DNA from 4 places in the Veillonella sp. CAG:933 genome. Region 1 is predicted to be linked to each of the others. Evidence: riboswitches for the same ligand, from Rfam matches in the RefSeq annotation. Region 1 holds a riboswitch; each other region holds the start of a gene.
What was found. Region 1 has a riboswitch for cobalamin ahead of nikB (nickel ABC transporter permease). Riboswitches for the same ligand answer to the same signal wherever they lie in the genome.
Positions count from the first base shown of each region.

Region 1 (4,840 bases):
CGTCATCCTTTGCCAAACATGGTTGAATTTGCTAAAAAAATGGAACGTTTTGGTATTACTAAAGATACTCCTGTTGTTATTTGTGACAGCTGGATTTTCTTAGCCGGTCGTTTATGGTGGATGCTCAAATACATCGGCTTAGACGTTGTAAAAGTATTAGAAGGCGGCATTGAACGATGGGTAAAAGAAGGACATACTTTAACTACTGATTCAACTGAATTACCAACCGAAACAAGTCAACTTGATTATCGTTTACAACCTCATATGCTTATGAGCCGTGCCGAAGTGTTGGCAGCCAGTGAAAATGGTGACCACATCATCGTTGATGCTCGTGCGAGCGAACGTTATGACGGTAGCGTTATCGATACCATGGATGGTATGACCGGTCATATTCCGACAGCAGTCAACTATTATTGGGAAAATTGTTATACTGCTAACGGTTTAAAGTCTGAAGCAGAGTTGAAAGAAATGTTCAAAGATTTGAAAACGACTAAGACACCAATTGTGACATATTGCGGCTCCGGTATTACGGCTTGCCTTGCTATGCTCGCCATGAGTGAAATCGGTATTGAATCCGCTCTTTATGTGGGAAGTTCCAGTGATTGGGTAACGTATGAAAACTTCCCTATTAAAACAGGGTGTGAGTTTGTGAAGGCGTAGCCTTAATTCCTTCTCTTCTTTCTATAATGTTCTGACTGAAAATAGGCTCGGCGAATCATCGCCGGGCTTTCTTCATTTGATGAATAATAGGGCTCCCTTTTTTCTTTAACAACGATTTCCGCCTCTAACTGATTATTGAATTCCCCCAAATACAGTATAATCGGCGTTTTATCCTTGCTGTTCATAACACTAAATTCTCCTTATTAATCACGATAAATTAATTTATTGATTATGCTTTGATAAAAACATAATACGCCGTTTATTATACACCTTTTATTTGAAATGTGAAGTGTAAATGAGTAAAAAATTGACATGATTTTTACTGCCTTAAATTTATTTTTATTTACTTTTTAAGGCTACTATTTTAGTAGAAATTCAGTTAACTATGAATTGATTATAATTAATATCAATATAGACCTTATTGTTTATTGCTGTTGACTTATAGCTTCATTTTTTGAGTGTTATCTCCGGTAAACTCACGTATATTGCAAGAAGTACATATACCCCTTACGGTATAATACTATACCTACTAGGGTATAATAAATTAAAGAAAATTTGAGTAAACATAGGAATCTATCAATATAATGAATTATTTTTCTATAAAATAGCTTAAAACGGCTAAAAATTCCTGACTTTTTATTGACACATTTACAATAAATACGCTAACATATTAGTGATAAAGGATTTTATTTTCGAAATTGAATAATATACTCTGACTAACTTCTATAAAAGATCTTAGTGTTGTAAGTGTCGGGTATGCCGAGCGATTTAAGAGGAAAATAGGTGCAAATCCTATGCTGGAAACAGCTGTAAATGAGGAGTTTATTTCAACAAGGAGTCACTGGGAAACTGGGAAGGCTGGAAATAAACGATGAATCATGAGCCAGAAAGCCTGCTTATAACAAATTGACTGTTGCACATAGTTAATGGGATGTGTTATGGGGTTAATTTGACTAAAATTTGTTTTGCGTACTCACTCTTTCAAGGGTGAGTTTTTTTATTTACTAAATTTTATGAATTTTTATAATAGAAGTTTGATTTAAAACGATATTGTCTAAAAAGGATTCATAGATGTTGATAGTGTAAGTTTGAAAATTGAGTATATTAGGGGGGGACAGGAATGTTTAAAAAAACACTGCAGCATTTGGGGCAGGTGTTGGTGACGGTAATTGGGGTTACATTTTTAACTTTCAGTTTAAGTTTTCTGGCGCCGGGCGACCCTGTGCTCATGATTTTGGAAACCGCGGATACCATGGTTTCACAGGAACTGATTGATCATACGAGGCAGGAATTGGGGTTAGATAAACCGTTCTTGGTGCAATATGGTAATTGGTTGTCTCATGCGGTGCAAGGGGATCTTGGAATGTCGTATTCAGCCAAGAAACCTGTTGTAGATAAGATGATGGAGGCCTTACCGGGTACACTTATGTTGGCGAGTGTAACAATTGTGATGCTACTCGTCATAGCCGTTCCCATGGGGGTTATCGCCGCTATCTACCAGAATAAATGGCCTGACTACCTCTTCCGCGGAATTGCATTTATCGGTATTTCCATACCGGCTTTCTGGCTTGGTCTTATGTTGCTTTACATTTTTGGCTATAAATTGGGTATTGCCCCGATTGCGACGGCAACCGTTTCGTTAAAAAATGCGATTTTACCTGCTTTTACCTTGGCATTTACGTTAATTTCAAAATTTATGCGCCAGGTACGTTTGGTAGTTTTGGAAGAAATCAATAAAGATTATGCCGTAGGTGCTAGAGCACGCGGTATGACAAATACGGAAATCATGTTTAAACATATTTTGCCAAATGCCTTTTTACCACTACTTACCATCTTCGGTATGTCCATGGGCTGGTTGCTTGGTGGGGTTGCGGTTGTAGAGATGGTATTCTCGTGGCCGGGGCTTGGTAAAATGGCCGTACAGGCGATTACTTTCCGTGATTATCCGTTAATTGAAGGTTTCGTACTTTGGGCTTCTATTGCGTATATGTTAATTAATGGTGTAATCGATTATTCGTATACGCTCTTGGATCCTAGATTGAGAAGGGGGAGTAAATAATGAAAGAGTTTATTAGAACACATAAAGCTTTCTCCTTCTATACATCCTTAGTTTTATTGGTTGTATTGATAGCTCTTTTTTCACCATGGCTTACGCCGAACGATCCGTTTGCTTCGAATTTAAGCAATGCCTTAAAAGCGCCGAGTTCTACCCATTGGTTCGGGACGGATAAATTAGGTCGTGACGTATTGTCGCGTATCATTTACGGCACCGGCTTATCCTTATTCATGGGCTTTACCATTGTTGTGTTGGTTGCGTCCATCGGTACCTTAGTAGGATCTTTGGCCGGTTATTTCGGCGGCAAAGTTGAAATGGTGCTCATGCGTCTTTGCGACATCATGATTTCTTTTCCGGGCATCGTGCTTGCCATCGCTATTGCCGGTATTATGGGCGGTAGCGTAGGCAATACCATTTTGGCGCTCACCATTGTAGGTTGGGCTAAATATGCGCGTTTAGTGCGAAGTCTTGTTATTAAAGTTCGTCAGGAAGATTATATAGCGGCCGCTATTATGAGTGGCGGTACGTCGGCCGTTATCTTGCGTCGTCACGTGTTGCCAAACATTATGCCGCTCGTCGTTGTAACGGCCAGCATGGACCTTGGCGTTATGATGCTCGAAGTAGCCGGTCTCTCATTCCTCGGTTTCGGGGCACAACCACCGACACCGGAATGGGGGTTAATGCTCAATGAAGGTCGTCAATATTTACAGTTGGCACCATGGCTTATGATTTTCCCGGGGGCGGCTATTCTTATCGTAGTATCTATTTTTAACCTTTGGAGTGACAGCTTGCGCGATATTTTGGATCCGCGTCAAAACAGAGGCTAAGAGACGGAATCTTTATATAGGTTAATGGGAGAATTTCGTATTTACATTTTGTCAGATGATACCCGTTAGGGATTTATATAATTTCATCTTGAGTGTTAGCGTTAATCAAACTGTGTGTTAATTTGTTAAAGGTATTTTTATGGAGGAATGTTATTATGAAAAAATTCTGGCGTAAAGCGCTACTCGGTGGCTTAGGCGTGGTATTGGCGGCATCGCTTTTGGCCGGTTGCGGCAGTGATTCTGCAGAAAACAAAGATGTGTTAAAAGTAGGGGTAACCAACTTTGCGGATACGTTGGAGCCTACCGATAACTTCTATGCTTGGGTAGTTATGCGTTACGGTATCGGTGAAACGCTTACCAAGTTTGACAAATCCATGGTGGCTAAACCTTGGATAGCATCTAAATGGTCCTTGGCTGATGATAAATTGACTTGGACATTTACGATTGATGATAAGGCTAAATTCTCTAACGGTAAAAAAGTAACGGCTGCTGAAGTAAAAGAATCTATTGAGCGTGCTTTTGCTAAAGCTAAACGTGCCAGTACATTCTTCGAATATGATTCTATTGAAGCCAACGGTCAGGATTTAATTATTAAGACTAAAAAACCTATGCCGAACATGCCCGGTTTATTAGCGGATCCTTTATTCCTCGTTGTTGACGTACAAGCTGAAAAAGATGGCCGTAACTTTGCCAAAGAAGGTCCGATTGCAACCGGCCCGTACACCGTTGTTTCGTACAGTAAAGATAAATCCGTGTTAAAAGCTAATGAAAACTACTGGAATGGTTCCGTACCGTTCAAAACTGTAGAAGTGCCGTCCATTGAAGACCCTAATACTCGTGCTATGGCATTACAATCCGGTGAAGTAGATATGGCCGTTAACATTGGGCCGGGCGAAATCGATCTTTTCAAAGGGAACGACAAATTCCAGGTTGATGAAATTGCTTCCTTGCGCGTAGTATTGGCGCGTATCAATCAAAAAGGCTTATTGGGCGACCCTAAAGTGCGTGCTGCCTTCATCAGCGCTACGGACCGTCAAAACTATGCAGATGTACTCTTAAAAGGCACCTTCATTCCGGGTAAAGCACCGATTCCACCATCCATGGATTATGGTTTTAATCAATTGACTGATCCAAATGCGTACAATCCTGACCGCTCTAAACAATTATTGGCAGAAGCCGGTTGGAAAGATACCGATGGCGACGGAATCTTAGATAAAGACGGTCGTCCGTTGTCCGTTAACTTCGTAGTATACAACAGTCGTGCTGAGTTACCTATCTTCGCTGAAGCGGTACAAGC
Region 1 covers NZ_HF986138.1:10,328-15,167, reverse strand. Annotated here, with positions in the region: gene QZL64_RS01600 (sulfurtransferase) at 1-660, shown strand, start outside; gene QZL64_RS01595 (hypothetical protein) at 663-845, opposite strand; cobalamin riboswitch at 1,389-1,574, shown strand; gene nikB (nickel ABC transporter permease) at 1,781-2,719, shown strand; gene nikC (nickel transporter permease) at 2,719-3,543, shown strand; gene QZL64_RS01580 (ABC transporter substrate-binding protein) at 3,699-4,840, shown strand, end outside.

Region 2 (4,840 bases), on a different contig from region 1:
ACCGTTTGTGTTTTTGCGTAAACGATTTCAACACCTTCAATTCGCTGTGTTAGAGTTGTTTTACCAACACCACTGGGGCCAACAAACATAATTTTTTTCATAAAAACACTCCTTATTAACGGTGTATAATAAAAAGGAATGTTAAGCAAGAGTTTACTGTATGTAGTTTTAAGATACAGGATTTTTAAATAAATGTAAATAGTCAGCAATCTATGATAATTAGTAAATTGACAAAAATGAGGCTTATTTGTATTATCAAGTTAACACAATGAAGTGTAAATAAAGCATAGTGGCTTTGAAAGAGGATTTTTAATGAGGAAAAATTAGTGATTCTCATAATATTCTCTATAATTACCGGTATTTCAATGATATATATACCATGTAATGAGAAAGGAGCTTTACTATGAAAATTTACACTAAAACCGGCGATAAGGGGATGACCCGTTTAGTGGGCGGTATTGCAGTATCAAAAGATTCAGATCGAGTAGATAGCTATGGTACTATTGATGAATTAAATTCGTGGATTGGTTATGCTATATCGCAATTTGATTCGTCTTTATTCGAGGAAAAAAATGAATTACAACATTTACAGCATTTCTTATTTGATGTAGGTACTGATTTAGCAACTCCGGAGTCGTTAAATCGAGAAATAACTTTACCTGTTGATGCTATATCATGGTTGGAAGCCCGAATTGATGAGTATACGGCTAAATCACCGGAGATTAATCGTTTTATTTTGCCCGGTGGAACTCGTGAGGCCAGTATGATTCACATGGCACGGACGATTGCAAGACGGGCCGAACGACGAATAGTTCGATTACAGATGACCGCGAAAATACCGGGAGAGTTGGTTATGTTTGTTAATCGATTATCAGACTATTTTTATGCTTTAGCAAGATACTTAAACACTAAACAAGGTATGGAAGATATATTTTATACCAGAAGTGCTGAAGTATTTCATAATGCTAAGACCAAAAATATAAAATAATTATTGGGATTATCCTGTTCTTGCAGAATTGATTAAGATATGTTATTATTGCTTTTAGATTAATAGAAATATGAAATCTGACGATGGAAGTTAGTGAGAATCTAACACGGTCCCGCCACTGTGATGGCTTTTGCCTAAGTCAGGTCTTTCGCGGATTTCATTACACATGCTGTTTCGAGGTAAGACAGGATGTTGTTTTTGTGGCATTGTAGTACTTCACTGGAATTAATGCAGAAAATAAACCGGCATGTATTAATCTGTCTTGCACAGAGACGTGCGTCTATTGATGGACTAATGTTAGTCGTTCAATGATGAGAGAGCACAGCACAGTGGAGTGTGACATTAGTTCAAAAATAGGAAAAGGGCATGGAGCTAGTACTCCATGCCCTTTTGTTATAAGTGTAAAGAACCCTTTTGTCATCGGGTGTTATATCATAGTCAAAGAGAGAACAAGTTAAAATAACTGCTAATTTAGGTATAAATCGGAGAAAATTTGAAATAGTATATATATTATGCATAATTGAAATACGTAATTTTTATTGACATTTTTTTTGGTTAAGTATAAATTATTGTTATAAGATTTTCGTGTACAATGGCGTGCATGGTTTGCAATGAAGCTTAAACGGAGGGTGTATTCCGTGAGGGCTTCTTTTTTTATTTGTTAAGCAGGAGAACATGTATGCAGAAAATTAAATTTCCTACGACACTATGGGTAGGGGAAGATGCGTTGCAAGGTCTTCGTGATCTCCCTGTAAAAAAGGTTTTCATAGTGACGGATCCATTTATGGTTCAGTCTGGAATGATTTCACATGTAACGGAGAACTTAGACTTTGCTGAAGTAGAGATTTTTAGTGATATTGTTCCGGATCCGCCGACTGAAGTAGTCGCTGCCGGTGTAAGTCACTTAGTAGAATCAAATGCTGATGCAATTATTTCAGTAGGTGGCGGATCTGCTATTGATGCGGGGAAAGCTATGTTGTATTTCGGCAATCGCGTTAAAGCCAATAAAGATTTAATGTTTATTGCTGTACCGACCACAAGTGGTACCGGTTCAGAAGTAACAAATTTTTCAGTAATCACAATGCTGGAAACAGGAACAAAATATCCGATTGTTACCGATGAAATACAACCTAATATTGCAATTTTAGATACTCGCTTAGTAATGAGTGTACCGCCTAGTATTACGGCTGATACAGGCATGGACGTTTTAGTTCATTTAATTGAATCCTATGTATCATTGAATGAAAATGTTATGGCAAAAGTATTAGTTGAATATGCAATTCAATTAGTGTTTGAATATTTGCCGGAAGCATTTTCGAACGGTACGAATAGTTATGCCAGAGAACAGATGCATGTGGCTTCCTGTATGGCCGGTATGGCATTTAATTTGACGAACTTGGGATTAAATCACGGTATGGCACACGCTATCGGCGGTAGATTCCATGTACCGCATGGACGAATCAATGCTATTTTATTGCCGCATATTGTGGCGTATAATGGTGATTATCAAAACAAAGATTTATATGCTGCTAAGAAATATACTAGATTGGCGAATATTGTTAAAGCGACAACTAGTGTAAATCCGAGAATCGGAGTGGCTGCTTTAATTCGGCAGATTAAGCATTTACAGAGTACTCTGAAAATGCCTTTAACATTAACTGATTGTGGGTTTAATCGTAGTGAAATTATGGAGAGCGGTGATGCTATTGCAAAAGCTGCGTTAGCTGATGCATGTACAGCTGCTAATCCAAGAATACCTACGGCAGATGATATTAAAAATATTTTAAATCAAATTGCTTAACCGTCAGTCTGATAAGGTAATGCTGGAAAGGTGTGGCTATGGAAGAAAAACAGCGTATGATTCAAGAATACGTTCCTGGGAAACAGATAACGCTAGCCCATATTATTGCCAATCCGGCTAAGGAGATTTATGGCAAGTTGGGATTACCCAGTGATGTATACAATGCACTTGGGATTTTAACAATAACACCGGCAGAAGCAGCTATAATCGCTGTTGATATAGCAACTAAAAGTGGTGATGTTAAAATTGGTTTTGTAGACCGATTCTCCGGATCGGTGGTTATTTATGGTGATGTTAGTTCCGTTGAAACGGCGTTGCGAGCTGTTGTGGACGGGCTACGAAATATTTTAAAATTTGCATTAGGTTGTGAAATTACCAGAACTTAAGAAATCGAGGAGACCTACTTATGCGAGGAAGAATAGTTATTGTCGATGATGAGCCAATAACTCGTTTAGATATTAAAGATATCTTAACAGATGCAGGCTATGAAGTAAGCGGCGAAGCAGCCGATGGCTTTGAGGCAGTAGAGATTTGCCGTAATGTAAAACCGGATTTAGTATTGATGGATATTCAAATGCCGGTACTTGATGGTTTAAAGGCAGCAAAAAAAGTTGCGCAAGATAAATTGGCGAGCAGTATAGTATTTTTAACTGCTTATGGAGATTTTGAAAATACAGAAAAAGCGAAAAAGCTTGGTGCAACAGGCTATTTAATTAAACCAATTGATGAAAAATCTCTTATTCCGACTATTGAAGTAGCAATCGCTAAGGGGCAACAAACTGAAAATTTAGAACAAGAAATTGAGGGATTAAAGCTTCGTTTAGAAGAACGGAAAGTAATTGAAAAGGCTAAAGGAATTCTGTGCCGTGATTTAAAAATTACTGAGGATGAAGCCTATAAAAAATTACGCCGCTTGAGTATGGATAGACGCTCTAAAATGAGTGAAATTGCTGAATTAATTATAATGGATAGTGAATGATATGGCGTTAGATATAGCTAATCCGGATGAAGCAATTTTACGCAAACTGTGTGATACCTATTCGGACTTAACTGCGGATGAAGTTAAAGAATTAGTACAAGTTATATATCATTTGGCTGATTCGTTATTATATCCTGATGCAGATGTATTTATTGACATTTATAATGAAGTAACGAAATCTGCTTTAGTGGTATATCATAGACAGCCTTTAATTAAGCCGTCTATGTATGAAAAGACGGTAGTAGGATTAGATGCTTTATTGGAAAATGAACCAGGTGTTTTACGATCTATTGCAACCGGTTTAAATACATTAGGGCTTATTGCGGTATCTCAAGAAGGAAAACTAATTACACAAAATATTTACCCCATAAAATTATTGGACAAAACTATCGGTGTTTTAATTGTAGAAACTGATGCAGGAACGCCTGGAATGGCCACTTCTAATGATTTAAAGCCAAGTACTATTATGAGTGCGGAAGAAGAGGCACAGAACTTTTTCGTAGATCGATTATCTGAAAATGTCCTTATTTTCGATGGCGATGGTTATTTAATAACGGCCAATGAAGAAGCAAAGCAATTGTATAAAAAATTGGGTTATCAAGATGAAATAATTGGTTTATTTTATGATAATTTAACATTAGACTATTATACATTTGATTATATTAAATTTCGTGCAGAACGCTCATCAAGTAATTGGTTTTTTGATGTGGAGACCCATTATTTGCAGTATTATTTTACGATTAAGTACAGTTGGATTAAAAATAAGCAGCGTTTAGTTGTGATTATTCAGGATACAACAGAGGTAAAAAAGCGAGAAGAAGAACTTGTATTAAAAGCAGTTGCTATTCGTGAAATTCATCATCGTGTAAAGAACAACTTGCAGTCAATAGTATCTTTATTGAAGATACAAGAACGGAGGGCTCAGTCAGACGAAACGAAGAAAGTGTTGCATGATAGCATATCGCGTATTATGACGATTGCGTCAACTCATGAGTTACTTTCTAAACAAGTTGACAGTTATACTTCGTTAAAACAAACGTTAACTACAGTCATCCATAATTTCCATCATATG
Region 2 covers NZ_HF986232.1:35,119-39,958, forward strand. Annotated here, with positions in the region: gene QZL64_RS11825 (EutP/PduV family microcompartment system protein) at 1-101, opposite strand, end outside; gene QZL64_RS11830 (cob(I)yrinic acid a,c-diamide adenosyltransferase) at 404-988, shown strand; adenosylcobalamin (AdoCbl) riboswitch at 1,047-1,186, shown strand; gene QZL64_RS11835 (1-propanol dehydrogenase PduQ) at 1,668-2,789, shown strand; gene eutS (ethanolamine utilization microcompartment protein EutS) at 2,828-3,175, shown strand; gene QZL64_RS11845 (ANTAR domain-containing response regulator) at 3,196-3,768, shown strand; gene QZL64_RS11850 (sensor histidine kinase) at 3,770-4,840, shown strand, end outside.
Region 2: linked by a shared signal. The riboswitch ahead of QZL64_RS11835 (1-propanol dehydrogenase PduQ) and the one ahead of nikB (nickel ABC transporter permease) in region 1 are both predicted to bind cobalamin.

Region 3 (4,840 bases), on a different contig from region 1:
CGGATTTTCACGTATTGTGCGAAGTGAGGTAATACATCTTCGAAATGAAAACTATATTATTGGCATAAAAAGTTTGGGTGCCGGTAATTCTTATATTCTGAGAAGATATATATTGCCCAATATTTTTCCTTTAATCGTTGTTTTACTGACTCTTAGAATCGGTACCTCTCTTTTATCAGCATCTGCTTTATCTTATTTGGGCCTGGGGGTAGCACCGCCAATTGCCGATTGGGGTGTTATGATTAGTGATGCCCGGACTTATTTTAGGAGTTATCCGTTGATGATATTGGCACCGGGTATGGCAATAACACTTTTTTGTATGAGTATAAATTTGATTGGTGATTTTTTGCGTGAACATTTGCAGTTGAGTAATGCCGGAGAAAGGAAAATGTTATGATGGAAGATATTATTATTGATGACTTATCAGTTGCATATCCGTCAGAACAGGGGCTTACTCGAGTGCTTCACAATGTAAATTTCAGATTAGTTTCAGGTAAAATAACGGCTTTGGTGGGCGAGTCGGGAAGTGGGAAATCTATAATGGGGTCAGCGATTATGGGGCTTTTGGATGAATCTGCTGTTGTGACCGGTAAAATTTATTTAGAAAATCAGAATTTATTGGCACAATCAGAAGCGGAATGGAATATGACCCGAGGTACCCGGATAGGATGGATTGCACAAGATCCTATTACTGCTATGGATCCTATGCAAAGGGTAGGTAAACAAGTCGTTGAATCAAACTGTTACAGAAATAAGACTTCTTATTCCGCTGAAAAAGCAAAGGGGATTGAACAATTAAAGCGGTTTGGCTTGCCTAATGCGGAAGCGGTATATGATAAATATCCCGGTGAATTATCCGGTGGGATGGCTCAACGTGTATTAGCAGCTATGATGGCGATGCCACACCCCGGGTGGATAATTGCGGATGAACCGACTAAAGGTTTGGATGCTTTTGTGCGGCGCGAAATTTGTCAGTTATTCCGTGATCTTCGAGATGAGAGCGGTGTTAGTATTTTATTCATTACTCATGATATCCGTTTAGCAGAAAAACTAGCAGATTATATTGGGATTATGTATGCGGGAGAAATTCTTGAATACGGTACTTGTGAAGAAGTATTTAAAGAGCCCAAACATCCTTATACTATCAGTTTTTTAGAAGCACAACCAAGATATAGGTTAAAATCGATTCCGGGGTTACCACCTGATTTGCATAACATTCCCAATGGTTGTATTTTTAAAAATCGTTGCAAGTATTATGAGTTAGACATATGCGAAAAAGATCAAGTTATGAAGAATTTATCTTCTTCCCATCAAGTGCGTTGTGAATGGAGTAAATAGTATGAGTGTATTGGAAATAAGGAATATCTCTAAAAGTTTCACAACAGGCTTTATTAATAAAAGAATCTTCAAGGTTTTAAAAGATATTTCTTTTTCGGTAGAAGAGAATGAGATTCTTGGTTTGGCGGGAACCAGTGGGGCCGGGAAGTCCACATTAATTAGAATTATCATGCAACTTTTAAAGCCAGATCAGGGAGAAATTCTATTAAACGGAAAAGTAATATCGCAAATGTCGGCAAATGAGAATAAAAAAATGCGAGAAGATATGCAGTTAGTTTTTCAAAATCCGACTTCGTCTTTAAATCCTCGCATGACAATCAAAGAGTCTATTGAAGAACCGATTCGTATCCATAAGAATCAAGATATTAATTTAAAGCATAGTATAGAGGATGTTTTAGAGAAAGTACAACTTCGTAAAGAGTTACTTTCCAGATATCCGCATCAACTTTCCGGCGGAGAATTACAGCGTATTTGTCTTGCCAGGTTACTGTTATTAAATCCGAAGATTCTTTTATTGGATGAACCGACATCGATGCTTGACGTATCGGTGCAAGCACAGATTATTTCTATTTTAAAAGATATTCAAAAGGAACGATCTTTAGCTTGTCTGTTTATCTCGCATGATTTAGATTTGTTACGCGTAATTTGTAATCGTATCGGAATTATGCGCGAAGGCCGGTTGATTGAATTACAACCGACAGAATTACTTTATCAGCATCCTAAAGAAAAATACACGAAAGAATTGTTAGCGGCTTTTGAAGATTTTTAGTTGAGTATTTGCAGTAAATTATTATATTAGAGTATAGTTATTTTGATTAAAAATATTATTAAAAAAATAAATAGAGTTTAACTATAAGATGAAACCTTAAAGTAAAAAATCTTTTGTTTTAAGGTTTTTTTGTATAAAAATACTGTTTAGAATAATATGTTTAAATATAAAAATTAACGATGATAAGCCATAAAACCCTATGAAATAAAGGAGTTTTAGTATACAATAGAGGGTATAGCATGATTAATATTTGTTTTGAATTAAGATTGACGAGGTGGAAAAGTAAATATATAATGTACATGAAGAAATTTTATACATATTTATAGGTGTCGATTTAGACTTAATAGAGAAATCGGTATAAGCCGATGCGATCCCGTCACTGTAAGAGGAGCTAATCTCATGTTGCCACTGGATATTCCGGGAAGGCGAGAGGCGCTATGAATCTAAGCCAGGAGACCTGCCTATTTATAATCTCCGTTTTAATCTACGAGCGATAGAGAGGCGATTATGGCAAAGGTCATGTAGCATATCTATTTCAAGATTGAAGTAGATATGTTTTTTTATAAGTTAATGGATTATGAAGGGATTACTAAGAACCTTGAGTTAGCATTAGGTGAGGTAGTGTTAAAAGAAGAGGAATAGTAAAAAAAATAAATCTATTAACTGATTAGGTAATTTAGGGTAATTTTATTAGGAGGGTATTATGAAAGGTCAGGGATTGTTAGTACGAGCGGCAGTATTGGCATGCTGTGGTAGTATTTTGAGCTGTGTTGGTGTACAGGCCGAAGATGTGGTTACTGATTATGACTTAGGGACAGTGGTCGTAACTGCGACAAAAACGGAGCAAACTATTGCTAATGTGCCGGCCAGTGTAAGCGTTATTACCTCACAAGATATAGCTGACAAGAATATTTCGTCGGTTCAAGAAGCTTTACAGTTTTTGCCGGGTATTTTTATTGACCAAAGTGCGCAAGGCAGTTTGACTATGCGTGGTATGAGTTCTACAGATATTTTGGTATTAGTTGATGGAGTTCAACAAAATAATACTTATAACGGAACTGTAAATTTTAATATGATTCCAATTTCGAATATTGAACGTATTGAAGTATTGCGCGGTGGCGCATCCTCTTTATACGGTGGTCATGCGGTTGCCGGTGTTATTAATATTACGACTAAAGGTGCACCGGAATCGGGAACTTCTGTAGTGGCAGATGTATCCTATGGTAGCTATAATACTTGGAAAAAAGCCGTGTCGGTTAATTCTCGTTTATCAGACAAATGGAGTTTAGGGGTTACTTATGAAAAACGCTCCTCTGATGGCTATAAAGGATTTTATCGATCGCTTGCACCAAAAAAAGGTACAGCATCTATTAGTGCCGATTTACCACAGTTAAGTAATGGTACTTATATATACGGTGGTCGTGGTGAGAAAGAATGGGAACATGAAAATTACGGCTTTAAAATTGGGTACAATTTTGATGAATCTAAATCTTTAGTTTATAGCTATAATCGAATTAATAGTGAATCCTCTTATAGTAATCCATTTACTTATGTACATGATACTAAAGGAAACCCTGTATGGTCTGGCAATGTTCAGGTCGGAACAAATAAAATTATTTCTTTATCTCCTAAAAATTTCTTAGGCTATGATAATGAAAATAAACGTGATACCCATATTTTGACATATCGTGATACGGCAAATGATTTCTTGGTGCGTGCAAGTTATACGCATGATAAGGTTGATGGTTTTACATCACCTACTGTACCTAGTTCCTATAAAAATGTTGATTGGACCGGGGCCGGTGATTATTCTCTCCATCCAGGGAAGAAATTTACGTACGAAGTTGAAAAAACATGGCGAGATATAGGAAAGCATACCATTAATGCCGGTGCCTCTTATCATACGGAAGAAATGATTCAGAAGCGTTATAATCTTTCTTCGTGGCATAACAAAAACTCCATTATTAATCAATATGCACAAGATGAAGGTAAAATAAGCAATCTGGCTGTATTTGTACAAGATGAGTATAAATTTGATGATGAATGGTCTTTATTTGTTGGGGCACGTTATGATCGTTATAAAAAAGGTGACGGTACATTCTGGGCCAGTGGTAAAAACGGTTATGATACCACATCCGAGGGTAAAACATATAATCATATAAGTCCTAAAGTTTCATTAGAATATAAAGCTAATGAAAGTACAAATTATTATATGTCTTATGGTGAGTCGTTTAATCCACCACCATTAGTATATATTTATCGTTATGGCGGTTCCGGTATGGGTAATGTTATTCCAAATCCGGGCTTAGATCCTGAAACTTCCAAAACCTGGGAATTAGGGATGAAACGCCAGTTGACGGATCGAGATTCAGTGGATATCTCCTTATATAATGTTAAAACCAAGGACAAAATTGAGTATACCTATTTCTACTTGCCGGGGACAAGTACTACAGAATATAAGCAATACATAAATTACGGCGTAGAAAAACGACGCGGTATTGAACTTAATTACGAGCATAAATTTACAGATAATTTAACCTCATACGTTAACTATGCTTGGCAGTCGGGTAAAGTTAGTGGTCCGAAATTAGAGGATACTAATAAATCAGGCTATAGCAATGCAGTTGATTATTCTGTACCGAAACATATCTTCCATGCCGGTTTGGCTTATGACAAGGAAAAATGGACCGGTTTGTTAGATATGCAATATGTTAGTGCACGCCAAAGCTCTAC
Region 3 covers NZ_HF986165.1:258-5,097, reverse strand. Annotated here, with positions in the region: gene QZL64_RS02955 (ABC transporter permease) at 1-397, shown strand, start outside; gene QZL64_RS02950 (ABC transporter ATP-binding protein) at 394-1,338, shown strand; gene QZL64_RS02945 (ABC transporter ATP-binding protein) at 1,340-2,107, shown strand; cobalamin riboswitch at 2,415-2,586, shown strand; gene QZL64_RS02940 (TonB-dependent receptor) at 2,811-4,840, shown strand, end outside.
Region 3: linked by a shared signal. The riboswitch ahead of QZL64_RS02940 (TonB-dependent receptor) and the one ahead of nikB (nickel ABC transporter permease) in region 1 are both predicted to bind cobalamin.

Region 4 (4,840 bases), on a different contig from region 1:
TAAATGCGGCAATAGCTTTACGCATCTTTTGATAACATTGATCGGCTACCAAGGCAAATGGTAAAACAAATACATCGCGGACGCCGGTATTCTTAAATTCAGCCAACACGGCTTCCAAAGATTGTACCGGTTTTTCATATTTTTCATTCCACTTCTCCACCAGCGCATCCGCCAAAAAGACACGGCGAATTACTGCATCGGGATATGCTTTTTTAATCTTTGCTTCCATTATGCCTACGGATTTCTCTACGGCTTCGCCGTATATTGAACCGAATGTCGCTAAGATAATACCCTTTATACTCATTTTATAAATCCTCCGATATCAAAAATACCTCTAAACTTATACCATAATCGAACCTCTTAATCTGACAAAAATCTGTCATATTTCACATTATCGAATACATTCGAAATACATGTTGATTATTCTTCGTTGGTATAATGATACGTTAGATTTTATTTTTAGTCAATGAGAATTTCTCTCATTTTCAAACTTATCAATGATTATCAATGATAAATCGGAAATTTAATTATATTTTCATCAACTATATTTATCTTTACCGATTCACTTCTATTTTCATCGATTTAAAGAGAATTTATATCCCATTACTATTACAAAGAATACTACTTGCTTACAGGTATTATATTAATAATTCAGATAATACTATACCAATCACGGTCTACGATTGATACAGATAACATCTAATAATTAATATTCCTCATTCATGAATTTTTATACATCAAGTTTCTTAATTTAGTCATTCATTCAATCAAAAAGCAATGTATTGTTACGCCTATAATTGATAATAATTATGGTTGCGAGAACACGCGCGGTGCTGCTACTTCAAAAATCTCAGCAATCATAGGTAAAAATTTGCCTTCAATTAACGTACGTTTACGTTCGCTTTTAGTAATTAACCACAATTGTTTGCAATTATAGGTAATGCGCAATAAGCTGTTAATATATTCGTTAAAATCCTCTTCGCCCATGGCGCTTTTAAGAGCTAATAATTTGGAATGTAAAGGTTCACCTTGATACTCTTCACGTTCCAATACAGGCGTAAATGCCACTTCATATACCGATTCCGATAGTTCATTAGGACCGGCACCATTTGTAAATTGATCCATACGATGGACCTCCTTTGTTAATATATAGCTATTTATCATAAAGCACATTGCCCTATGATGAACACCATTCTCTATTCATAGTACCAAACTTTGACTCCTTTGCCTATGTGTAATCAAAAAAGTGTATCACAAATAACCAAAAGTTATTACTCATAAATAAGTCCCTTATTCCTAGGAGTTATATGACCCGGGTAATTTCCATTCACAGTGAGTATACCCTACCCGGTATTGCATTGACAGTGGACATTTATTCTGCTATGATGATTATCAAATGAATACGACCTTCAAGGTGCCCGACTTAATAGAGAAGAGCAGTAGAAGCTGCCGCGGTCCCGCCGCTGTAAGAGGGAGCACAATCAAAATACCACTGGAAGTTTCTGGGAAGGTGATTGTTGCGTTGAACTTGAGCCAGAAGACCTGCCTTGATGGATTGCCGATAACCCACGAAGGATGGCGAGGTTAATCAATGTCACTACCTGTACTATACACTGACCGGGAATTATTTTTTTAATTCATAAACGACTTAATTAAGTTTGATATGAACTAATATACGTCAGGTGCTTAGCATAACTAGTGATTATTAATACTACCTCTGCCCTGTGGGCAGAGGTTTTTGTATTTTATTTTATTCTATTTTTAGTTTTTATTTTTATCTTCTTTTTATCACGAGGAGTGAATGAAATGAGTAAACATTTTTTCAAAAAAACGTTAGCTACAACATTAGCAGTGGCCGCTTTAACAGGCTTCGGATTCCTTGCTACAGACGTAAACGCTGCTTACCAATTAAGTGACGAAGTAACAACTGCTACCCCTGCATTATTGGAAGCAACTGAAATCGGTGTTCGCACTTACAACACAACCGATCCTGTATTGGCTAAAGCACCTAACAAAGATGCTATCGTAGTAATGAGCTTTGGTACTACATTCACTGATACTCGTGCTAAAACAATCGATGCGACTATCAACGAAATTAAAGAACAACATCCGGGCGTAAAAGTAGTTACAGCTTTCACTTCCCACATCATTATCGATCGTATCAAAGCTAAAGAAGGTATCACCTACCCTACGCCTGAAGAAGCACTCGATCAATTAAAAGCTGAAGGTTACACTCGCGTTGCTTTGGCAACTCTCGACGTAATCCCTGGTATCGAATACAACTATAAAACAGCTGTTTACAATCAGTACAAACATAACTTCAAAAAAATGACATTTGGTACACCTCTCATGTACTGGATGGGCCAAGAAGGTCAAACTGACGATATTGCTAAAACTGTACAAGCTGTAGCAACTCAGTTCCCTAAAGTAGGTCCTAAAGATGCTGTACTTATCATGGCTCACGGCACTCCGGATCCTTCCAACGCTTACTATTCCGTAATCCAAGATCGTTTGGAATCGGCCGGTCTTCACAACACTTACATCTACACCGTAGAAGGATGGCCAAGCCTTGAAGACATCGTTCCTCAATTGAAAGCAAAAGGCATCGAACATGTCACCCTTATGCCATTCATGATGGTAGCCGGCGACCATGCCAACAACGATATGTCCGGTGACGAACCTGATTCCCATAAATCCATCTTGTTGGCTGACGGCTTCAAAGTAGACACTTACATCCATGGTCTTGGTGAAAACCAGAAAATCCGTGACCTCTTTGCCGCTCATGCCGATGAAGCTTGGCAAGCTCTTCAAAACGACGCTAAATAAGATATAACACTGTAAGGGTTCATATTATTGCCAAAACGCACTTACAAGCTAAGACGTTTTGACCAACCAAAAGCGTTCTATACATAAGGAGGCTGTAATAAAATGTAGAGCATATCACATTTTACTTACAGCCTCTTTTAATTGCTATATTTGGATCTATAAAAGTGCCATACGCACCATATAACGATAGGCACCATATAACCATACGCAACACATAACCATAGGCAACCACCATCACCTGTGGTATAGTACAAGTATGAGTTTGCGAAACAGATTTTACTAAAGCTTGTTTTGGAACCGCTATGAATTACCTGCTTACTCACAGGTAATACTTTTACGTACTTTTTATCTACTGTCAGGCAGGTGTATTATGAGAAAATTTTCACGCTTAACCATTATTGTAATGGCGATGACAGTCATTATGGCTATCCTCGCCGGCTGCGGTAAAACCGATTCCACATCATCCGCAGCCACCCGTACTTTAACCTATAAGGATCAAACCTATACGGTGCCGGCCAAACCGGAACGAATTGCGGTACTTGCCAATTCCCTACTCTATTTCATGGATGCCATTGATGCCAAATCCATCAGCCGCGTAGAAACGCAGGATGACATGCCCGCTCACCTCAAAGAATTACCTTCTTTAGGGCAGACCGCCAACATCAACATGGAGCAACTTATCGGTTTGAAACCGGACCTCGTAATCGGCCTCAGCAATCAGCACAGCAAATTTGAAGGCCAATTACAGAGTAATAAATTACCGTATATTTTAATTTCCTATGACGGTATTAAAGACAATGTGCCCCTCATTGAATTCTTAGGCCAACTGACCAATCACGAAGAGAAAGCTAAAGAAGTTATTGCCCAGTACAACAGCAAAATTGACAAAGTCAAAAATGCCGTTAAAAATGTACAACCGGCCCGCGTAGCCGTGTTGCGCGCTACCGGTAAAGCGGTAACCGCTGAAGCTACCTTAGCCGTAACAGCCGCTATGGTTCAAGAATTAGGCATGCAGAATGTGGTGTTACAACATGGCGATTTTGATAAATCTGCCAAGACCATTCCGTACTCCTTAGAAACGCTCGCTTCCGACGATCCGGACATCATTTTTGTTTCCACCATGGGTAAAAAAGATGAAATTACCAAAACTATGGAAAAAGAAATGACCGGCAATCCGGCATGGCAAAATCTTAAGGCTGTAAAAAACGGTAAAGTATTCTACTTACCATCGAATTGGTTCTTATTGAATCCGGGCTTACAAACACCGGAAGCCATGGCTGAGCTTGTTAAAATGGCCTATGGCATCGATGTAACCTTCTAAATTAAGCCCCTAAGAAAAGTTATTAACATCAGTGCAAAATCGCATGTAATTTAACACTGAAAATATAAAGAGGGATTAACGAACAGACGATATTATATCGTTATACGTTAATCCCTCTTTTTATTCACTTGATTAATCGGATTATAGGGCATGGATCATTCTGCCTGCTGCACAAGCCCTTCAATTTTAATGTACGGGCTGTTATCGGGACCCTCTTCAATGAGAGCATCAACAGCGAACACTGTTTTTAGAAGCTCCGCTGTCATGACCTCTTTAGGACTGCCCACAGCTGCCAAATGACCTTCATGAAGTACGGCCACCTGATCCGAATATCGAGCCGCCTGATTCAATTCATGAAGTACCATGACAACCGTAAGCCCCTGTTCACGATTCAAACGGCGCAATAGTTCCATCACTTCAAACTGATGATTAATATCCAAATAAGTCGTCGGTTCATCCAAGAGAAGAATATCCGGCTCCTGCGCCAACGCCATGGCAATCCACACGCGTTGCCGTTCCCCGCCGGACAAAGACGATACCGGCTGATTGCGCAAATGCGTCGTCTTCGTTACAGTCATAGCACTCTCAACGGCTTGACGGTCTTCACCGGCCGTATTGCGCCACCAATTTTGATGAGGAAAGCGCCCACAATAGATAAGCTCTTCCACCACCATATCGCGCGGTACTTCCGGC
Region 4 covers NZ_HF986190.1:21,890-26,729, reverse strand. Annotated here, with positions in the region: gene QZL64_RS05435 (sirohydrochlorin cobaltochelatase) at 1-298, opposite strand, end outside; gene QZL64_RS05430 (hypothetical protein) at 808-1,125, opposite strand; cobalamin riboswitch at 1,396-1,564, shown strand; gene QZL64_RS05425 (sirohydrochlorin cobaltochelatase) at 1,807-2,826, shown strand; gene QZL64_RS05420 (ABC transporter substrate-binding protein) at 3,197-4,147, shown strand; gene QZL64_RS05415 (ABC transporter ATP-binding protein) at 4,303-4,840, opposite strand, start outside.
Region 4: linked by a shared signal. The riboswitch ahead of QZL64_RS05425 (sirohydrochlorin cobaltochelatase) and the one ahead of nikB (nickel ABC transporter permease) in region 1 are both predicted to bind cobalamin.